Linked DNA regions of Synechococcus elongatus PCC 11801. The protein of the gene in region 1 binds, or shares a complex with, the protein of each later gene. Links are inferred from orthologs where the notes say so. Each region holds a gene or a part of one and is shown on either strand. Other genes may lie near its edges. The genes, in order: hisF and hisH.

Region 1 (10,211 bases):
GGTGGTCATCGGCAGGTTGTACTTGCGGCGCAGGCGATTGAGGGCTACTTGCAGATGAATTTCCCCCTGCCCCCAAAGGATGACTTCGTGGGTGTCGCCGTGCTGTTCCCATTGCAGCGAGGGATCTTCTTCTTGGAGGCGGCGCAGACATTGGCCGAGTTTGACTTCATCACTGCGCCGCTCGGGGGTAAGCGCGAGTGCATAGACAGGCGTCTGGATCGCAACCCGTGGCAGCGGACTATCGACGGCATCCAAGCCGAGGCTGTCGCCCGTCAGGGCTGATTCCATCCGGCCCAAGGCGACAATTTCCCCACAGTGAGCCTGTTGCACCGATTGCAACTGATCACCCATCAGTCGGTAGATGCCACTGGGGCGATCGCCGTCTAAGGTGTCGCCCTCTTGCAGTTCCCCCTGCCAGAGGCGGACGAGGGAGAGTTTGCCTGCCTGGGGATGGAAGAAGGTTTTCAGGACTTGCGCCACTGGGCGATCGCAAGGAATCAGGCGGCGATGCTGCACCGTCTCAGCCGGCGTGGGCATTTCCTGCTGCAGCGCTGCTAATAGTGCTGAGATTCCCCAGTGCAACTGAGCGCTTCCCGTCAACACCGGCACGATCAAATCGGCGCTGACGTCTTGGCGCAAGTCGTCCAAGATTTCCTCAACGGGCGGCTCAATTTCCTCGAGCAATTCTTCGAGTAGGTGATCGTCGTAGTTGGCCAAGGTTTCTAGCAGCGTGTTGCGGGCTGCGGTCTCCGCCATCGACAGCGGCAAGTTAAGGGCTTCACCAAAGGAACAGGACTGCTCAGAAATCAAATCGACAAAACCGACGGCGCGATCGCCTTGGAACAAGGGATACTGCTGCGCCACCAGTGGCCGACTACAGCAGCTACGCAGGCTATCGAGGGTGGCTTGCCAACGCGCTTCCGTCGCTCGTTCGAGCTTGTTGATAAAGACGCAGTGGGGGATTTCCCAACTGTCGAGAAAGTGAAAGATCGGCGCGAGGGTTAAGGCACGATCGGGATCAGCCTCGCAGACAACAATCGCCCCATCAACTCCAATCAAGGCGTTCCAGGTTTCCTGTTGAAACTCCACGGAGCCAGGACAGTCCAAAAACGTCAGGCTGGCGGTGGACGCCACGTTGATCTCAACGGTCATTTGCCGCGATCGCGCTTCCGGCGAACTATCCCCGACCGTATTGCCAGCTTCGACGCGGCCGGGCCGATTAATCGCCCCAAGGTCCGCCAACAAACTTTCTAAAAGACTGGTTTTACCAGAGCCGTAGGGCCCCACGATCGCAATGTTGCGGCGACCCAGCTTGTGATCTTGCATAGAGCTCCCCTGCTGCTGTGCTAGCAGCCATCATCAGAGTGCAGGTGGCTCGACCTCCGGCCAAGGAAGCGTGCAGATGGGCAAATCAGCATCCGGGAGCGCACCTGAGGGCTCGCGCTCTGATAGCACTGTAGGGCGATCGCTACGCCCTAAACGTGACTGAAAGCTTTTCTTCTGTTCTTCGCTCAGGCGGGAACTGTGCTGTCCGGAACAGGATTATTGGGCAATCAGAACAGCTAGGCCGAGCGATCGCGGTGCATCAAGGCTCTGCAGAAACCCATTGAGGGATTGATGGCAGAGTAGAACAGGAAGTGATGCGACTGCCTCGCTTCCCACACTGCAGTTTGCGATCGGAGTCTTACAGCGCTTGAACCTATCACCCCCGCCAAAGCTGCTATGAATTGGCCCTTAGTGCTGAATTTTGCAGTCGCACTCTTTGCAGTCACCAACCCCCTGGGCAATCTCCCCATTTTCATCAGCTACGTTGGCAAGGAAAAGCCATCAGTTCAACGCCTACTAGCACTCTTTTTGGTGCTCACAGTTTTTGTTTCTCAACTGGTTTTTCTGCTCAGCGGCACAGCAATTCTCCGTTTCTTTGGGATCTCCTTAGCTGCCTTTCGGATTGCAGGTGGAATTCTGTTGCTGTTAATTGGCATCAATATGATTCAAGGCGAACGCACGAAAGCACATCAAAAACTGGCGGACGTTAGCAGCAAGAGTGCTTTTCGTCGTGCTGAAACAGCCTATCAATCCTTTTTTATCCCTTTAGGAATTCCCATTTTTGTGGGGCCAGCTTCTATTAGCACAGCTATCCTCTATGGCAACTTAGCCAATAACCTTCCGACCAACTTGGGCTTAATTATGGCAGTAATTGCGATCTGCATTCTGAGTTGGTTGACGCTGGCCGTTGCCAATTGGTTTGAGCGAATTCTCGGCAATCTCGGTTTAGAGATTACCTCTCGTCTATTGGGGTTAATGCTAGCTGCGATCGGGGTTCAGTTCATCTTGAATGGCCTTAGCGAAGCCACTATCGGCCTCATCAATCGCGCCATTATCAATAGTCCCTGAATGCATGACGCACCCAGGGACTCAATTCACTGATTCAGGCAGAAACGAGGACTAGAAGATCGTGGTGATCGTGCTGTGACCAATCGCCAAAGCCGTAACCAGCATGCCGAGGACTAAGAACGGCTGAGCGCTGGCTTGGTATTTGACGTCATTCGCTAGCGGGTCGCGCAGGAAATACATGTCTTGGAACGTGATTTGAGGGATGATCAGCAGGACCAAAATGGCTGCGTAAAGATTCTGCCCAATCGCAACCAGATAGCCAGCTGCAGCCAACTGGAAGAGATCGATCATCAGCACACAAATCCAAGAGGCGGTTTGAATCCCAAAGGAAACTGGCAAAGACTTCAGACCTAAGGCGCGATCGCCTTCCACACTTTTGAAGTCGTTGACCACCGCAATCCCGAGTCCGGCCAAGCTATAGACCAAAGTGACGACCACAATCGTCCAGTTCAGTTGGCCAAATAGGGCTTGCCCCGCCCACCAAGGCAGCGCGATATAACTCGCGCCCAATGCATAGTTGCCCAGCCAGCCATTCTGCTTAAGTTTCAGCGGTGGGGCGGAATAGATGTAGGAAACAAACGATCCACCGATCGCGAGTGCCGTGATGATCGGAAAGTCGTGATTTGCCCAGCGATCGAGACCAAAGGCGATCGCAATGCCGGCCAGCAACAGCACCCAGATTTGGGCTTGCACCTGACCGAGAGAAATCGCCCCAGACGGAATCGGTCGATAGGGCTCGTTGATCGCGTCAATCTCGCGATCGTAGTAGTCGTTAATCGTCTGGGTGTAGCCCGTCAGCAGCGGCCCCGACATCAACATGCAAGCGGCTGAAATCAAGACGTGATCGAAGCGCCATTCATAGCCGCCGGAAGCCGCCGCACCACAGACCACCCCCCAAATCAAGGGAATCCAGGTGATCGGCTTCATCAATTGCAGCCGAATCTTCCAAACGGACGTTTCACCAGCTTGGGCACCTTTCATGCCGAGCAGCTGGCGCGCCTTGGCGCCACTATCAACGTCTTCAGCGACGGGTGGCGTAACAGGTTGCTCAGACATCGTGACCGCTAATTACTAAAAGGACAGGATCAAAGATTGCTCTTGGAAGCGAGCCGACGCAACGGCCCGTCCCTGTAAAGCGACCGGCAATCGCAGATTGCGCCGCTGATCGCCGGCTTCAATCGTAATCTCCGGGCCTGACTGCGATAGTTTGACAGACTCTTTCGCTAGGCCAGGCAGGAAAAGCTTAATCTGGCGCGCCTGCAAATCAATGGTGAGGGGATCAGGAGCACGATTCAACACATCAAAGCTGGGCAACACCGAATCTGCCGCGGCTGAACTGAGCGCAAAGACTGGCAAGGGCGCAAAGTCTCGTTTCAGATCGTCCAGCACAGGAGTCTCGCTAGCCAGTACGGCCCCGACACGCAAACCAATTGGTTGAGCAGCTCCCCACCACTGCAAGGCCACCGCTTGCGAGACGCGATCGCTGCGCGTCGTCAAAATGGCCATCGCTTTAAGTGGGTCTGCCAAGAGCGATCGCCCCTGTTCTAAAGCTGTTTCCAACAGTCGGGCTGCCGGGCCCCAATCATCAATGCTCAGGCCAACGCTAAAGACAGCGGCAGATAGAGCTGGCAAAAAGGGGCCCAGGTTGCGGCCAAACTCGGAATCGGCGATCGCACCGCGAAACCGCCGCACATACCAATCCAAACTTTCAGGCACACCCCAAAGGCGGAGCAGTTCTGGACTCGAGAGGCCATCCAGACAAATTCGGTCGTAGCCCTGGTCCAGCCAACGCCGCAGTTCAGTCAGCAACAGCAGAGGCTCAAAACCCGGCAGTAAGGCCAGCTCTGAGCTGTAGATATTGCGCAGAAACGGCGTCTTGAGATACTGCGCTTCCAGCGTTTGTAATTCTTCCCAGCCCCGATTGATCGCCGCAGTTGCCGGCATTCGCACGGCTTCTAGATTCGGAGCGATCGCGGTTGGGGTTGCAGCTAAGTCCTGCGCAAGCAGCATATCCGGTGAGGGATCGCTGCCTAGACTCAACACTAGAGTCCGAGCACCACCTGCAGCAGACTGACGAGCAAGGGCGATCGCCGCTGTCGTTCTGCCGCTACCGCCCTTACCCAGAAAGGAAAGAATTTGAGTCATGCTGGTCTGCTCAGACCTTGCGCCTTAGCCCCTAGGCTTCGAGTTGGACTTCGTCTTCAAAGAACCAAGTGCTGAAGTCGTTGCCAAACTGAACGATCACGCCCAGACCTTTGCCATCGACGATTTTGAATGCCTTGATTACGCCGACCGGAGATTGCTGCAAACGGCTCACCAATTCTGCAGGCACGCGATCGCGGATGCGGCGAACCCGAACTTTTTGTCCAATCTCCATGGTTGAGTCGTCTGTACATAGGCCGCTTTTCAGTCTATCAGCCTGTTTCCCCCGACACGGCTGGTTGTGAGGACTCCCCGCTCGTCATCGACCCACAGCCGAGCGATCGCAGTCGCAAGCACAAACCGTAGAGTGGAAAGAAGTTGCTCCTGTAGTCGGACCCCATGCTTGCCAAGCGCATTTTGCCCTGCCTCGATGTCAAAGCGGGGCGTGTTGTCAAAGGGGTCAACTTTGTCGATTTGCGCGATGCTGGCGATCCGGTCGAACTAGCGCAGGCCTACGATGCGGCTGGCGCAGACGAGCTGGTCTTTCTCGACATCGCCGCGACTCACGAGGAACGCCAAATTCTGGTGGATGTCGTCTATCGCACGGCTGAACAGGTCTTTATCCCCTTAACGGTGGGTGGCGGCATCAATGACCTAGAGACGATCCGGCAACTGTTACGGGCTGGTGCCGACAAGGTCAGCATCAACTCTGCCGCTGTGCGGGACCCCGATCTCATCCGTCGCGCCAGCGATCGCTTCGGCAGTCAATGCATTGTGGTGGCGATCGATGCCCGCCGTCGCACAGACCCCAACAATCCGGGCTGGGATGTCTATGTGCGGGGGGGTCGTGAAAACACTGGAATTGATGCCCTGACTTGGGCGGAGACCGTCGCTCGTAACGGTGCAGGGGAACTGCTCGTCACCAGCATGGATGCCGACGGTACTCAGGCAGGCTATGACTTGGAATTGACCCGTGCGATCGCTGATCGCGTTGAAATTCCTGTGATTGCCTCTGGTGGTGCGGGTACTTGTAAAGACATCGCTGAAGCCTTTCGGACCGGCCATGCTGAAGCCGCACTCCTAGCCTCGCTGCTGCACTACGGCCAGCTCACCATTGCTGAAATTAAGGATCACCTGCGATCAGTTCAAATCCCCACAAGACCTTAAGAAAAAGCCAGAAAAGGGCCCAAATCTGGGAAAAACTTTACAATAGTTAACAGCGAACCCAGCCCCTTTGCCCCCTGTGGCCGAATGTTCTTGATCCTGCTGATTGTCATTGCCCTTGTAATGTGGGCCTTGCAGCTGATGCGGCAAGCGATCGATCGCCGTGAATTCTCACTGATGTTGGCAGGGTTTCTCGTCTCTTCAGCAGCCGCAGCCTTGGTCGCGGTCTACATGTTGATGAACAGCTACATGGGTTATCTCGGCTATTCCGGACAACAGGCGATCGCGCCGGATTGGAGCGATGAATCCCTAGGCTGGCTGACAGAGTTGAACCAGCCGACCAGCTTAGACGGCTCTGCACAAACCAAGTTTTGGCAAGAGCCTCTGCTTAGCACGGCTCAGTAAGCTCTCTAGAAACTTAGGGTTGCATTATTACCGATCCAGAAAAATGCACCCATTGTCTCTTAAGCACTAATTTCAACGACTATTAGCAAGTGGATGCAGCCGAAACACAGAGCTTAGCATCGCCCAAGCTGTCTTAAATTCAGGGACTTGTAAGTCTTGCCATTGCCCAAGCTGGCAGTAGAGATAAGGAATCAAACGGCGTTGCTCAGGAAGGGTGAGATTCGAGAAATAGAGGCGCACCTCCACTTCCGTTACTGCAGCTTCATAGCGCAAAGCAGCTAAGGCTCGGCGATCGTGCCAGCGGACTTCTGCATGAATTGGCATATCAGCCAGTGGACTGGGCGATCGCAAGCGAAATAGCCCTTCCAAAGTTGTTTGAGGTGCTTCACTTTCTTCATTTACCAAGCCCTCAAAACGTGTGAGCAAGATTCGCCCACCCTCTTCTGAAAGATCTTCAGTCACACCAGAAAAAACAACTGCACCTAAACATAACTCACAGGGTTCTGCGCGGAGAAAGCGAGTATGGCGACGTTGGGGCACATCAATCGCAACCAAAATGCAAATCAATAAGAGCGAGAGGTTATAAACAGCCCAAACAAGGTTGATCGCCAAACTGTCAGGATTAACATTAGTTTCTTGCAACCTTGAGCTTCGTAGCAGAATTCCAACTACTGAGAGAAGCATAACGGTTAATAGTGGCGTAATCAGTGCCCAGTTGATGGTGATTCCATCAGAGTTTGTATCCCCTTTTGGTGTCACCTTAAAGGGCTTCCCCGTTGGGCTGATTAAAGTTCGCAGAATCGTAATCGACATCGGCACACAAATAATTGTTTCATAGACATCAGACCAAAATGCCGATCTCCGTCCTTCCGTCAGCCAAGAGAAAGCCATAATATTCGCCACATAGTACGGTAGGAAGAAATAGAGGATCTCATTGACTGTGGCTCGCAAGGGAGCTAAGCCAAACAGGAGAAAGGCAAGAGGAATGATAAGAAAGATCATTCTGGGGATCGATAAGAACCAATAGATAATACTGAGGGACTGAGATAGTCGCTCTTGCCACTTCAAACCGGGAACTTTGAGAAAGTTAGAATCTGTAAATAAAGACTGAAGTGTTCCTTGTCCCCAGCGCAGACGTTGATTGATATAAGCACTAATCGTTTCTGGTGCTAGACCTGCTGCTAGTGCTTCATTCAGATACTTGACTCGATAGCCATGGGTTTGCAGCTTAATGGAGGTGAAGTAGTCTTCCGTAATACTCTCAGTTGGGATCCCTCCAATCTCATCCAGTGCCGATCGTCGGATCACAAAACAGGTACCGCAGCAGACAACCGAATTAAAGTAGTCTCGACTAGGCTGGATAAACCGAAAAAATAAAGTCTGCTCGTTGTTAAGGACTCCTTCTAAGCCCAAATTGATTGAAATTGGATCTTCGTTAAAAAAGTGCTGGGGAGTCTGTAGCAACCCTGTCTTGGGGTCCTGAAAGAAGCCAACGGTCCGAATGAGGAAGTTTTTGCTAGGGACAAAATCAGCATCAAAGACAACCAACAGTTCTCCGGATAAGGAAGGAAGTGCATGGTTAATATTGCCAGCCTTGGCATGTTTGTTGTCCGGGCGATCGAAATAGCCACAACCGAGCTCTACAGCGAGGGCACGGACTTCCGGACGACGAGTGTCATCAAGGAGAAAGACTTTTTTGTTGGCATAGTCCATTGCCTGACAGGCAATGACCGATCGCCGCAGAATATCAACCCCTTCGTTATAGGTCGGTAGAATCACGTCAACACTAGGTTGATAGGCTTGGCTAATGACAGCCTGGCTAAGGATATCGGCCTCTTGTGAGCGATCGAGGCTAAATATTGTGTGGAGAAAAAATGCGATCGTATTAATGACAGTCAATAATTCAGCGAAGAAGAGCAGAACTGACAGTGTTCCATTGAGTGGATCATCAAGATTCAGGCTGCCAAAGAAGCGCCAAAGCTCATAGCGAATTCCGAGGATGGCAATACCAACACTCGTAATCAGCCGAGGCCAGAAGGTGGGTTTGGGGGAGAGTTCTTTGAGTAGGAAGGTAATCCCTAGCCAAACAAACGCTGGATAAAGCAGGTTTTCGAGTGTTGTTCCTTCTGGCTTGAACTCGGCTTGTCCCGCATACCAAAGGCCAATGAGATTCGCAAGCCAGTTCTGCCAATCTGCTTGCAATAGCAGAACAATCAGAAGTGCCAAAAGCGCCAATAGCAAAAATGTACTTTCCGGAGCCAGTTTCTGGAGCCGTTTTAATTGCATGAGACACCCTGATTAGAGCAGCAATAGGCATGAAGCATTAAGGCAAGAAATTCACAGTGGCACTTTGGCCAATGCCACAGAAGTTACCAGCAGCCAGTACAGAAGGTTTTTCTAAAAGACTGACTTGGACTTCTACTTCATTCCGGACAAGATCAGGTGGAGGAACCGCAACATCGGTTCCTGCTGTTACTTTGCCGGGGCCACCCCGAATGGAGCGAATCCTGCCAGAAATATTGGTATTGGTGCCATCAAGTAATTGAATCTCTGCCTGTTGGCCGATTCGGAGCCGTCCACGATCGCGTTCTGAAACTAGCGCTGTTACCCACGTATCTGCACAAGTCACCATTTCTAAGAGTGGATCACCTGCAGTCAGTGGGATACCCAGAAGACCCGTACGATTGGTAATCGACCAAACAACCCCCTCAATCGGGGCTTTAATCAATGCTTTCTTCTGGAGTTCTAGCTGCTGCTGAAGATTCTTAATTTCTTGCTGAATCTCTTGGATTGTTGCACTCACCGTCTGACGTTTGAGGGTGAGGTCAACCAGTTCGCTTTCAAGATCCAGACGTCGTATTTCAGGAATACTGAGTGTCCTTGCAGCGTCTAACTGCAACCCTTGACGCATGGCTGCTAAAGCTGTTTGTTGACGCTGTAACTCATTTTGTTTGGCTGCTACAACAGCTTGCGCCTCCCGTGCTCGTGAAATTGCGGCGTCTGCAAGTTGTTGGGAAACAGCACCGCTTTCGACCAGACTTTGATAGCGATCGGCTTCAATTTTGGCGAAGGCTAGGCTCTCTTGTGCTTGACGCAGTTCATTACGAGTGCGTTCAGACCCTTGCTGAAAAAATTGTTCTTCGAGTTGTTGCTGACTGCTGGCTTTGCTGAGAAGTTGCGACCGCACTGCTTCGCGGCTAGCAATTTGCATATCAAGGGCGGTACGTTCTGCCTCTGCTTGCGCCAGTCGAGTGACTAAATTTTGGCGATCAGTCTCTAATTGTGGATTGCGATCGTTGGTAATGGCACCGAGCACTTGCCCCTTTTGTAAGGCTTGACCTGGCTCTAAAGGATCGAGTTGAGCAATTCCAGGAATAGGGGCGTATAGATTAATGACTGTGCCATTGATATAGCCAACTCGACTCGAAACACTACTATTTCTCAACCAAAGCACATAAGCAGCTAATGAGATAAGACCTACACCAAGAGCAATCCGTGCATAACGAAAAAAGGTTCGCCGATCTAGTGAGGAAGGTAGCCGGGGTGTTAGGACACTCTTAGATTTTTGAGGCTCGATTGTAGATTCAGACACAATTTAAATGAAATTTTTAAAAACAGACAATCCTAAACTAGTGAGGTCGCCTTTAGAATGCAAGAAACATTGAATACAATTTATATTTCTTTGTGATGTTTTCAATTTATGAAGCATAGTGCTGTAGTGAGCAGGCATCCACATCACTTGAGTTATAGGTAAAAATACATACCATTAACTGTATTGCTAAGTGCTTAGAGTCATCACAAGATTTAACTACAGAGATTGCGGAGCCACAGCACTGGTTAGTGAGCAATGTCAGTACCATTCTGAATGCACTTTGATGATGCAAGCCTCAAGAAATAACTTATGGCTCAGCAAGCTGACAAAAATTGACCTTTATCAACTGATTGAAGAAGTCAAGGCCGGCAATAGTGATGCAATAGCGAAGGCGACTCTTTTCGTCGCTCATGAAAGCTTTGGACTATGGCACAATCGTGCGCGAGCCAAACTATGCAGACACTTCAAAAACCACCCTCCGGCACGCGAAAACTGTGACCAGATGATCGATGCC
Region 2 (10,047 bases), 440 kb from region 1 along the record:
CCTAAGCAGGAGAGCCTAAGCGCTCAGCGGCGATCGCTGCAGTCGTGCCCCAAAGAAACCATCGCGATCGTGCCGATGGGGCCAGATGCGCAGGGTGCCGTTTGCTTCAGCCCAAGCTTGAAAAGGACTCTCTTCAGGGAGGGGAGCTAGTTGCCAATCGGAGTGGCGCTGCAAAAACTGCTCGATCACAGCTTCATTCTCGGCTGGATGGAGGGTGCAAGTGGCGTAGACCAAAATCCCATTGGGTTTTAGACAAGTGGCAGCAGCTTCGAGAATTTCTGCCTGCAACTGCGCCAGTTCCGCCACGCTCTCAGGGCTCTGCCGCCAACGACCGTCGGCATGGCGATGCAGCGTGCCTAAGCCCGAACAGGGAGCATCCACTAAAACGCGATCGGCCTGAATGCCATGCAGCTGGCGTCCGTCGATCGCACGGGTGGTGATGCTCTTCAACTGCAAGCGCTGGGCATTTTCTTGCACCTTACGCAGGCGCTTGGCGGATGGATCGCAGGCAATTACCTGACCGCGATCGCCTATCAATTCGGCCAAATGAGTGGATTTACCCCCTGGCGCAGCGCAGACATCCAACACGGTTTCACCCGGCTGCGGATCGACGAGGTGAGCAATCAACTGGGCACTGCTGTCTTGGACCATCCACCAGCCTTCGTCAAAGCCCGGGAGCTGTCGAATCGGGCCGGGCGGATCGATCAGTCGCAGGGCTTGGGGCAGTTGTGGATCGGGGGTACTGCGAATGGCCACGGCTTCCAGTGCTGCTTGCACCTGCGATCGCTCACAGCGCAGGGGATTGATCCGCAGGTCGATGCTGGGTGGCTGATTGAACCAGTGACAGAGAAATTCGGCTTCGTCCAAGCCCAGGCGATCGCTCCAGAACTGCACGAGCCAGTCGGGAAAGCTTTGGTGGATAGCCAAGGCTGTGACTGGATTGCTCGGTAGCGGCAGTGGATCGCGCTCTTCAGACTGGCGGAGATATTGGCGCAAAATCGCGTTGACGGCCCCAGCCAACCCCCCTAATCCCAGTTGTTTGGCGAGCTGCACAGTTTCCGCTACGGCAGCTGCTGTTGGAATCTGTTCGAGATAACGCAGTTGGTATAGCCCCAGTTGCAACACTGTTCGCAACACCGGAGGTTGCTGGGCTGCAGGTCGTTGGGCCAGCAGATCGATCAGGACATCCAAGGTGCGCTGGCGTCGCACACAGCCGTAGACCAATTCCGTCACCAGCCGGCGATCGGCTCCAGCCAAGCCCGATCGCTGTAGATGGCGATCGAGGGCAAGATCCGCAAACGCTCCGTCACGAATTGTCGTCAGGGTTTGAAACGCTACCCAACGGGCATTGCCCCGACTGGGACGCGGCAGAGTCGGGTTGCCAGCGGTAGCGGTGGAGACTGAGGCGTCCTTGTGAGTCAAATTCAATTCCTTCAGCTTCGAGCAGGTGACGCTGCAAATAATCACTGCCATGCCGCAGCGCAGACATGGATACTTCTCCCCGTGCATTGACCACCCGATGCCAGGGAATCGTGTCGGTCAGACTGGGCGCGACCCGATAGAGGGCATAGCCGACGACCCGAGGTTTTCCCGCTAGTCCAGCCAAGGTTGCGACTTGTCCGTAGGTGGCAACGCAGCCAACGGGAATTTGGCGAACCACTGCGTAAATCTGATCGTAGGTACTCACCTGGTGACAGAACAGCGCATCAGTATCAGGAATTTCGGTGATCAGAGATCGCTGGGATGAGGGCGGTCGCCTTTGCTGATCTTAGGGCGAGTTCAGGGGCGATCGTCACAATCCCAACAGTCAGAGACTGCGATCGGATGTCAAAATCAAGGACAACTCCTCCCTGAGCAGTGGCTTGGAACACTCTGCCCGACGCGACTGGAGACTCTATCAATGATGCTTCGATCGATCGCTCACACCCTCGTTTCTGCCCTTGGCATAAGCTTGGGCGCTGTTCTGCCCGCGATCGCCCAGACTCCTCCCCCAGCCACGCCTCCTTCTCCCCCGGCTCAGCCCCCGCAAATTCGGGAGTTAGCGAGAACCCCCTCCAAGTGCTACATCGGTCGTGATCCAGCCTCACTGACGCCTTACGACTGCGAGATCATCGCGATTTATACCAGCAAACAGCCCTACCCTAGCGGCGTCCAAATCAAATGGAGCTATGGCGGCCTCAGCGACTTCAGTCGATCGCAGACAGGCGAATGGCGTTGGTATGACCCGACGGGCAAGCGTTGGCTCGACACCCAGCCGACCTGGCTAGAACTCGAAGCCAGTGGTTGTTTCCGGTTCGGCAATATGTGCTTCGGTCGCGGCTTCCCGATCGTGCCGGAAATGAAAGCCACCACTCCATCGGCCAATCCGCCTAAAGCTGCTCCTCCGGCAGAACAGCCTCGCGGCACATCGACGCCTGCCACCTAGCCCGACCCTGCGCGTGACCCTGCTTCCTGTCTGTCCTGAACTCCACGCAGCCCTGACTGCGGTGCAATCAGCTGCCCAACTCTGCCAAACCGTGCGTCGCGATCGCCAAGCCACGGCTCTGTGCAAACCGGATCAAAGTCCGGTGACCGTAGCGGACTATGGTGCTCAAGCCCTGATTGCTGCGCATTTGAGTGAAACCTTTCCAGCCGATCCGCTGGTCGGTGAAGAGGATGCCAGTCTTTTGGCAGCTGATGTGCTGGATCAGATTACCGACTATGTCCGGCTGCAGCGACCACAAGCCTCACCTGATACCGTAGCGGCTTGGATTCAGCGGGGTAAAGGTCAACCCGGCGATCGCTTTTGGACTCTTGACCCAATTGATGGCACCAAAGGCTACGTGCGAGGCGACCAATACGCGATCGCGCTGGCTCTGATCGTTGAAGGCCAGGTAGAAGTGGCAGCGATTGCAGCACCCGCCCTTGATGGTCCGGATGGTGCGCTCTTTGCAGCGGTGCGGGGACAAGGCGCTTGGCAAATTCAGGGCGATCGCGTCATTCCCCTTCAAGTCAGCGATCGCCAAGCTACCGCTGCCCTCCGACTCGAAAGCGTGGAACGGGAGCATGGCCATCCCGCTTGGCAGGATGCGATCGCCACTCGGGCGGGATTAGTCACCCCGGCTCGGGCTGTCGATAGCTTGGTCAAATATGCGTTGATTGCCCGCGGCGAAGCGGACCTTTACTTACGGCTGGTCAATCCCGAGAGCGATCGCCGCGAGAACATTTGGGACCATGCAGCGGGCGTTCTCTTGCTACAGGAAGCGGGTGGCTGCGTCAGTGACCAAACCGGGCGATCGCTGGACTTTGGTGCTGGCAGTAAGCTCTTCAACAACCAAGGCATTGCTGCCAGTAATGCTGCCTGTCATGCTGCAGTTCTAGCGGCACTGCGGGCTCAAACCCCGCTCTTAGAACTGGTTTAATCTCCTGCTCAACCTCAAGGCCGGCAGGCTTGATGCAACTGGTCTAATTGACCTGTCGAGTGCAATAGCCAAGCTGCTCAATAAGCATTAAGCTTTGGTTTTCCAAGTAATCAGGCTAATAGCGGTACTGCCATAGCGGCGAGATTGTTTGAGTGTGAACCCAGGGGGAAGGGCGATCGCCCGATCAGGACGATGTTCTACCGCAATTTCTCCCTGAGTCTTCAGGAGCGATCGCTCAGCCAACAAAGCTAAAACTGGCTCATAGAGATCGCTGTCGTAGGGAGGATCGAAGTAGATCAGGTCGAAGGGCGCAGCCATCAGGGTGGCCAATATCCGGCAGACCTCTCCCTTCAACAGCCGTACCTCTTGGTCATCAGCTTGCAGCTTTTGCCAGTTGTGGGCGATCGCGCGACAAGCTTTCGGGGATTGCTCAATGCCCCAGACAGCGCTGGCGCCCCGTAATAGGGCTTCGCCCCCCATGGCCCCGCTGCCCGTGCACAGGTCAAGCCAACGACAGTTAGGAACGTGGAGTTGCCAGATGTTGAACACGGCATTGCGGACTCGAGCCGGTGTGGGTCGCGTGGTCAGACCAGCAGGGGTCTGCAGCGATCGGCCGCCCGACAGACGGATGCTCATGCCACTGGTTGGAGCTGGCTAGCCGCCACTTGTGCCACGAAGTTTGCCAAGAGCTGTAAGCCCGTCTTCGCGGATTTTTCCGGGTGAAACTGCACCGCCCAGAGGCGATCGCTGGCGATCGCAGCCGTTACCTGTTGAGATCCATGCTGTACGGTCGCTGCAGTCACAGCTGGATCGCTGGGAACCACGTGGTAGGTGTGGACAAAGTAGAACCAGGGATCTGAACCCAGATTTTGCCAGAGTAGACAATCAGGCTGTTGGAGCTGGAGTTGATTCCAACCCATATGGGGAATCACTAAGCCAGGCTCACTCCGAAACCGCTCCACTCGCCCCGACAGAATGCCTAATCCAGCCTCTTGACCTTCAGCACTGGACTCAAACAGTAGTTGCAGACCTAAACAAATGCCTAGAAAAGGCTTGCCGCTTGTCGCTGCTTGATGCAGTGGCTCAATTAACTGGCGATCGCGCAGGTGCTGCATGGCTGGATCAAACGATCCAACACCCGGCAGTAGGACTGCATCTGCCGCCAGAATCGTTGCCGGATCAGCCGTCACAATGGGATTGGCACCCGCTGCCTCTAACCCTTTGCATGCAGAGTGCAAGTTGCCCATGTCATAGTCAACCACGGCAATTTGAGGAGTGGAGGCCATGACGTTGCAGCTCAGCAGAAACAGAGTCGACTTTTATCTTAAGAGCCAATGGGAGCCAGTCGCTCTCAGACTTGCCCCTGGTGCAGGAATCGCCTAGAGTTTTAGCTTTGGCGGCATTTGCCTTTCGTAATGCACCGCTGGTTAGAGCTTTTGTTGTACTGCCGCCGACCTGCGTAGTCCGCAGTTCCTAGCCTTTATGCTGTTTCCGTTTTTTCCTGTGCCGCCAGCGTTTGTCCTTCCCGCTTTAACTGAAGGGCTGACGGAACAATCCTTGAGTCAAGTTCCTACCGATCCGAATCCAGCAGCAGAACCGCTGCCAGGTTTTACAACCAATCCTCCCACCACTCCACCACCGCGTCTGCGACCACTGCGACCCCTCCGTCCTAATCTGGCGCCGAATTTGCCGCCAGCCCTAGAGCCTGAAATTAGCCAGCCCCAAGAGATTCGCCCCCTACCGGGTCGGCTCGATTCAGTGCCGGTTTTTAATAGCAACAATCCTGAGATTGTCTCTGGTGAGGGTATTTTGCTCTCGACCCTGCCGCCTGAGGGCATGGTCAATGCGGAGGCCCATCTCGGCTATGCCTTTGAGGGGCGCTTCGATATTTTCACGCACCACATTTCCCGAGCTGCAACCCCAGAGCAGGTGCGGACGATGTTTCAGGGGGTTGTGCTCTACAACCCTAGCGATCGCCCAGTCACGGTGCAGGTGTTGAACGGCGCAACCTATCTGACGCGACCCGATGCGCTGTTCTTGCCCCTTGAGTCTTATCTGGAAGATTCTCGAGGCAGTGTGTTTTCGGGTCCTGGGAGCCGCGTTGTCAACGAAGTCCTGCGAGGTAACCGTCAGGGAGTTTTGCCGGAGTCGATCGTCATTCCACCGCGATCGCCCCAACTGCTGCTCAATCTGCCGATTCCAGTTGGGCCGCTGACCCCCTCATCCAACACGCGATCGCTACTGATGCGCTTGCAGAGCGATGGCAAAGTCTATGCCGCGAATGTGGCACTGTATGCCCCTCGAGATGAACAGGGCAACGAGCGAGCACCCAGCCTTGAGGACTATTGGACAACCCTGCAGACTGGATCGCTCGTCAAGCCTAATGATGCGATTCCCACTCCACCACGATCGGTCTTTTTTGTCAGCCGTCTGATCTATGGTCGAGTGGCGGGAGTGGCCGAAGGCTCAGTCTGGCGCACCACCGTCACCGACCCAAACAGCGACAAACTCACTATTGCGGGACCGGGCCGAGCGATCGCCTATCCAATCAGCACGTTGCCGCGGGGCACACTGGGAACCGAACAGGTGCAAAGCGCACCGATGTTAGCGCGCTATCCCTTCTCGGCCTATCTCTCCCATGGCAATTACGGGGTCGAGTACGACCTGACCTTCCCGCTGTTTAATGGCAGCGATCGCAGTCAAGCCGTTGCTGTCGTCTTCCATACGCCTGTCAAAACGGATGACGGGGGCATCCTGCGCTTCCTGCGAGAGCCTCCCGATCGCGTCTTCTATCGGGGGACGGTCCGCCTACAGTTTGAGAACGATCGCGGTCGTGAGGAAACGCGCTTTGTTCACATCGTGCAGAAGCGTGGCCAGCTTGGGGAACCGCTGATTATTTTGAATTTGAAGCCCCAAGAGATGCGCAAGGTGCGAGCCACCCTGCTCTATCCAGCTGATGCAACACCGCCACAGGTCTTTTCGATCTACACCCTCGACCCAGTCTCTGCAGGCCAACTGCAGCCGGTCATTCGCGATCGCGACCTCCGACGCTTTTGATAACTCAATAGACCGAGCCAAGGGTTATGAGTCACGCCGCCAAATCGGTTAAGGCTCGACTGCTGCTCTCTGGAAAAACACCCAGAGAACTGCGATCGCAGCCTTGCAAGCAATTAAAAGCCTACAAGCGGGAGGCTTAAAAAGATGGGCGATACTGGATTCGAACCAGTGACCCCTTCCGTGTGAAGGAAGTGCGCTACCACTGTGCTAATCGCCCGCAAGCTCTAATCTTACGGTGACTTTAGCGATCGCGCAAGCTCAGTCACCCTGGGGAAATTTCTGCCAAAGTCCTGTCGTATCGCGCAAGCTGCGGTGGTGTCCTTGTCCCAGAATGAGGTGGTCGAGCACGGGTAACTCCAGTGCTTGCCCGAGTTTCAGCAGTTGTTCCGTCAAACTGAGGTCGGCACTGCTGGGATCGACCTGACCGGATGGATGGTTGTGGGCCACGATCAAGCGGGTTGCCCCAAGTCGTAGCGCCTCTCGGAAAATTTCGCGGGGATTGGCCAAGGTTTCAGTCGCCGTGCCAATCGTCAACACCCGTTGGCCAATCAGATTGTGGCGGACATCCAATAGTAGCAGGGCAAAGCGTTCCTGCTCCGCCCACATTAGATCTGCACTGAGAGCTTTGGCAGCTGCTTCTGGGGAAGTAATCGGCAGGACTGTGTTGACATCGGTTTGATAAACCCGTTTTCCTAACTCGATCGCAGCCGCGATCGCCGTCGCCTTGGCCGGACCAATGCCGGGGATTTGCATCAGCTCAGCGACGGTAATTTGCCGCAGCACCCGCAGTGGTTCGCGCTGGTGTTGACCGAGCTGACTGAGCAAGAGTTGACCTAGCCCAACGGCTGATAGACCACCCGGCCCTTGTCCCGTTCCCAACAGAATCGCCAGTAATTCAGCCGTCGAAAGACCACTCGGCCCCGATCGCATCAGCCGCTCCCGCGGTCGCTCATCTTCGGGTAGATCAGCCACGCGCAAACCAGAAGTCGCCATAGGATTGCAGAGAGACGCTTCCTCAGCATGCCCACGGAGATTCGCTTGGCACCTTGGTTACTACTTGCCAGCCTGACAGCCACCTGTGAGGCGACCAAAGATCTATTCGCCAAGCGCAGTTTGCAGCAACTCTCCGCCACTCGTCTAGCCGCTTTGCTCTCGCTGCTAACGACGCTCCTGCTTTTGCCGATTGTGCTCTGGCAGGGGATTCCAGCGATCGGGCCCAACTTTTGGTGGAGCTGCTTGCTGGGCAGCAGTCTGAATTTAGTGGCCTTTTGGCTCTACGCGCGGGCGCTGCAGATGGGCGAGTTGTCGCTGGTAGCCCCGATCGTCAACTTGACACCCCTGTTTCTGCTGCTGACCTCACCGCTGATTGTGGCGGAACATTTGGCTTGGCAGGACAGTGCTGGCGTGATTCTGCTGGTCATCGGGGCTTATCAACTAAATCGCCGCGATCGCGACAGTAGCTCCCGTTTGCAACCCCTCATTGATCTCTGGCAGCAGCCGGCTCAACGAATCATGGTGTTTGTGGCGTTTCTTTGGAGCATCACCAGCAACCTCGACAAAATTGGTGTCCAGTCGTCTGATCCCTATTTCTGGCTGCTCTGCCTGTTTGGCAGTACTGGCATCGTTCTGCTGATCTTGGGGCGCGGTTTAGGGCCTGTCCGCAAATATCCTTGGCGATCGCTCAGTGCCATGGCGATCTTCAATAGCGTCGGTGTTGTGGCTCAAATGGTGGCGCTCAACCAAGCGACGGTCGTACAAATCATTTCCGTCAAACGCCTCAGCACCCTGATCGGCGTGGTCTATGGCGCTGTCTTCTTCGGGGAAAAGCAGCTCCGTCAGCGCTTTTTTGGGGCAGCCCTCATGATGGCTGGGGCGATCGTGCTGCTGTAGCTTCTGGTCGAAACAGATGGTGATAATCGGGGTTGTAGAGCTGCGATCGCCCTGCATCCGCCACATCCAAAGCGGGACTGACTAGATACAGCACCGTGCGATCGAGCTGCTGATCTTGGGTAATCTGCGCCAGCTCCGATAGCTTCCCTAGCCAGATCGCTTCATCCGGCCAACCCAGTCGATAGCAAACTGCGATCGGGGTTTCTGGCGGGTAATGCTCCAACAGTTCCGACTGTGCTTTCTCGGCTTGGCGAGCGCTGAGATAGAGACAGAGACTGGCCTGATGCGCGGCCAAAGACGATAGGGATTCGCGATCGGGCAGCCCAATCCGACCGGCGCAGCGAGTCAAAATGATCGTCTGCACAAGCCCTGGCAGGGTGAGCTCTTGCCCCAGTCGAGCTGCTGCTGCTTGAAAGGCACTGACGCCGGGAATGACTTGGTAGGGGATGCCCTGCGATCGCAGACCGGCGATTTGTTCCGCGATCGTGCTGTAGAGACTGGGATCGCCATCGTGGAGTCGCGCCACGATCGCCCCCGCTGCCACTCGCTCTTTGAGGATCGGCAGAATCTCTTCTAGCGTGCGATGGGCCGTTGGCAGTCGTTCTGCGTCTGGCCTTGCATCAGCCAAGATCGCAGGCGGTACCAATGAATCGGTGTAGAGCAGAACATCGGCGGCGGCAATCAGCTTTTGAGCCCGTACCGTCATTAGCTCCGGGTCGCCTGGGCCAACGCCGACGAAGTAAACGCCTGCACTAAAGCTCACTGCGCGACTCCCCCGAGAGTGCCGGACGAACCACATCTGGCAGCGATCGCTTCAAGCCATAGATCCAGACCAATCCCAGCACCCCAAAGGCGATCGAGACCAGACTGACGGCTTGGGCAATGCGCAGGGAACCCAGCATCAAGCTGTCAGTCCGCAGTCCCTCAATCCAAACACGACCCAAACTGTAGCCAATCAGATAAATGCAGGTCAGTGCACCAGCTTTGAGTGGTAAGCGCTGGCGTAGACCTTGGCGAAAAAGCCAGATCAGCAACAGACAGAGCAGTAAATTCCATAGCGATTCGTAGAGAAACGTTGGATGGAAATACTCGCTTTGAATGTAGTCCAGTGGACGGCGATCGATGGGAATGAAGAGTTTCCACGGTAGATCGGTCGGCGTACCAAAGGCTTCAGAGTTAAAGAAGTTGCCCCATCGCCCGATCGCCTGACCCAGAGCCAGCGAGGGCACCACCACATCGGTAAGCTGCCACAAGGAAATTTTGCGTTGGCGAGCAAAGAGTATGAGCGCTGCAGTTCCACCCAGGATTGCCCCGTGAATTGCGATGCCCCCGTGCCAAATCGCAAAGATTTCAGCGGGTCGACTGGCATACTGACGCCACTCAAACAGAACGTAGTAAAGCCGAGCGGCAGGAATTGCACCGATCACGAGCCAGACGGCGAGATCCGCGATCGCATTGGGATCGATATCGCGACGTCGAGCTAAACGCGATGACAGACTAATCCCCAACAGCACTGCCGAGGCGATCAAGACGCCATACCAGCGGATGCTGATAGGTCCCAGTTCGACGATGGTTGGACCTGGGGAGGTGAATTGCAGGGCCAAGAGAGTCACGATCGCCACCGTTACGCAGTCCTTATCTATACAAATACAAAGAGGGCAAGCGAAGCCTGCCCTCTTCCTTACAGCAGTGATTGAGT

What was found.
Region 2: the proteins of hisF (region 1) and hisH are in contact, whole or in part, in a crystal structure (PDB 6RU0), measured with the Thermotoga maritima proteins. The link is inferred for Synechococcus elongatus PCC 11801 from one-to-one orthologs. Residues at the interface, in WP_004080486.1 of Thermotoga maritima: Met1, Leu2, Ala3, Arg5, Ser40, Glu41, Asp45, Glu46, Ala70, Glu71, Ile73, Asp74, Ile75, Pro76, Phe77, Asp98, Lys99, Ser122, Gln123, Glu161, Thr195, Leu196, Asn247, Arg249, Glu251; in WP_004080484.1 of Thermotoga maritima: Asn15, Arg18, Arg22, Arg117, Leu118, Pro119, His120, Met121, Gly122, Trp123, Asn124, Asn134, Gly135, Tyr136, Tyr138, Val140, Tyr158, Glu180, Lys181, Ser182, Ser183, Lys184, Ile185.

Annotation. Positions count from the first base shown.
Region 1 is NZ_CP030139.2:1,333,907-1,344,117, forward strand. Bases 3,902-6,819 are described here. They hold hisF (imidazole glycerol phosphate synthase subunit HisF), read left to right. Parts: upstream 3,902-4,935; coding sequence 4,936-5,703; downstream 5,704-6,819. Other genes in these bases: DOP62_RS06375 (Get3/ArsA fold putative tail anchor-mediating ATPase NosAFP), read right to left, coding at 3,902-4,539; petP (cytochrome b6f subunit PetP), read right to left, coding at 4,571-4,771; DOP62_RS06390 (hypothetical protein), read left to right, coding at 5,788-6,105; DOP62_RS06395 (glycosyltransferase family 2 protein), read right to left, coding at 6,178-6,819. Also shown: DOP62_RS06360 (elongation factor G), read right to left, coding at 1-1,326; DOP62_RS06365 (MarC family protein), read left to right, coding at 1,723-2,394; chlorophyll synthase ChlG, read right to left, coding at 2,446-3,450; more of DOP62_RS06375, read right to left, coding at 3,466-3,901; more of DOP62_RS06395, read right to left, coding at 6,820-8,391; DOP62_RS06400 (HlyD family secretion protein), read right to left, coding at 8,429-9,559; DOP62_RS06405 (hypothetical protein), read left to right, coding at 9,981-10,211.
Region 2 is NZ_CP030139.2:894,581-904,627, reverse strand. What follows is about bases 2,861-5,614. They hold hisH (imidazole glycerol phosphate synthase subunit HisH), read right to left. Parts: upstream 4,688-5,614; coding sequence 4,034-4,687; downstream 2,861-4,033. Other genes in these bases: DOP62_RS04275 (DUF3370 domain-containing protein), read left to right, coding at 4,884-5,614; rsmD (16S rRNA (guanine(966)-N(2))-methyltransferase RsmD), read right to left, coding at 3,489-4,037; DOP62_RS04290 (inositol monophosphatase family protein), read left to right, coding at 2,861-3,401. In the rest of the region: DOP62_RS04305 (16S rRNA (cytosine(967)-C(5))-methyltransferase), read right to left, coding at 16-1,371; DOP62_RS04300 (MGMT family protein), read right to left, coding at 1,307-1,687; DOP62_RS04295 (hypothetical protein), read left to right, coding at 1,901-2,425; more of DOP62_RS04290, read left to right, coding at 2,439-2,860; more of DOP62_RS04275, read left to right, coding at 5,615-6,458; RadC family protein, read right to left, coding at 6,717-7,451; DOP62_RS04260 (EamA family transporter), read left to right, coding at 7,479-8,348; cobM (precorrin-4 C(11)-methyltransferase), read right to left, coding at 8,317-9,147; lgt (prolipoprotein diacylglyceryl transferase), read right to left, coding at 9,101-9,970. UniProt on the Escherichia coli protein: IGPS catalyzes the conversion of PRFAR and glutamine to IGP, AICAR and glutamate. The HisH subunit catalyzes the hydrolysis of glutamine to glutamate and ammonia as part of the synthesis of IGP and AICAR.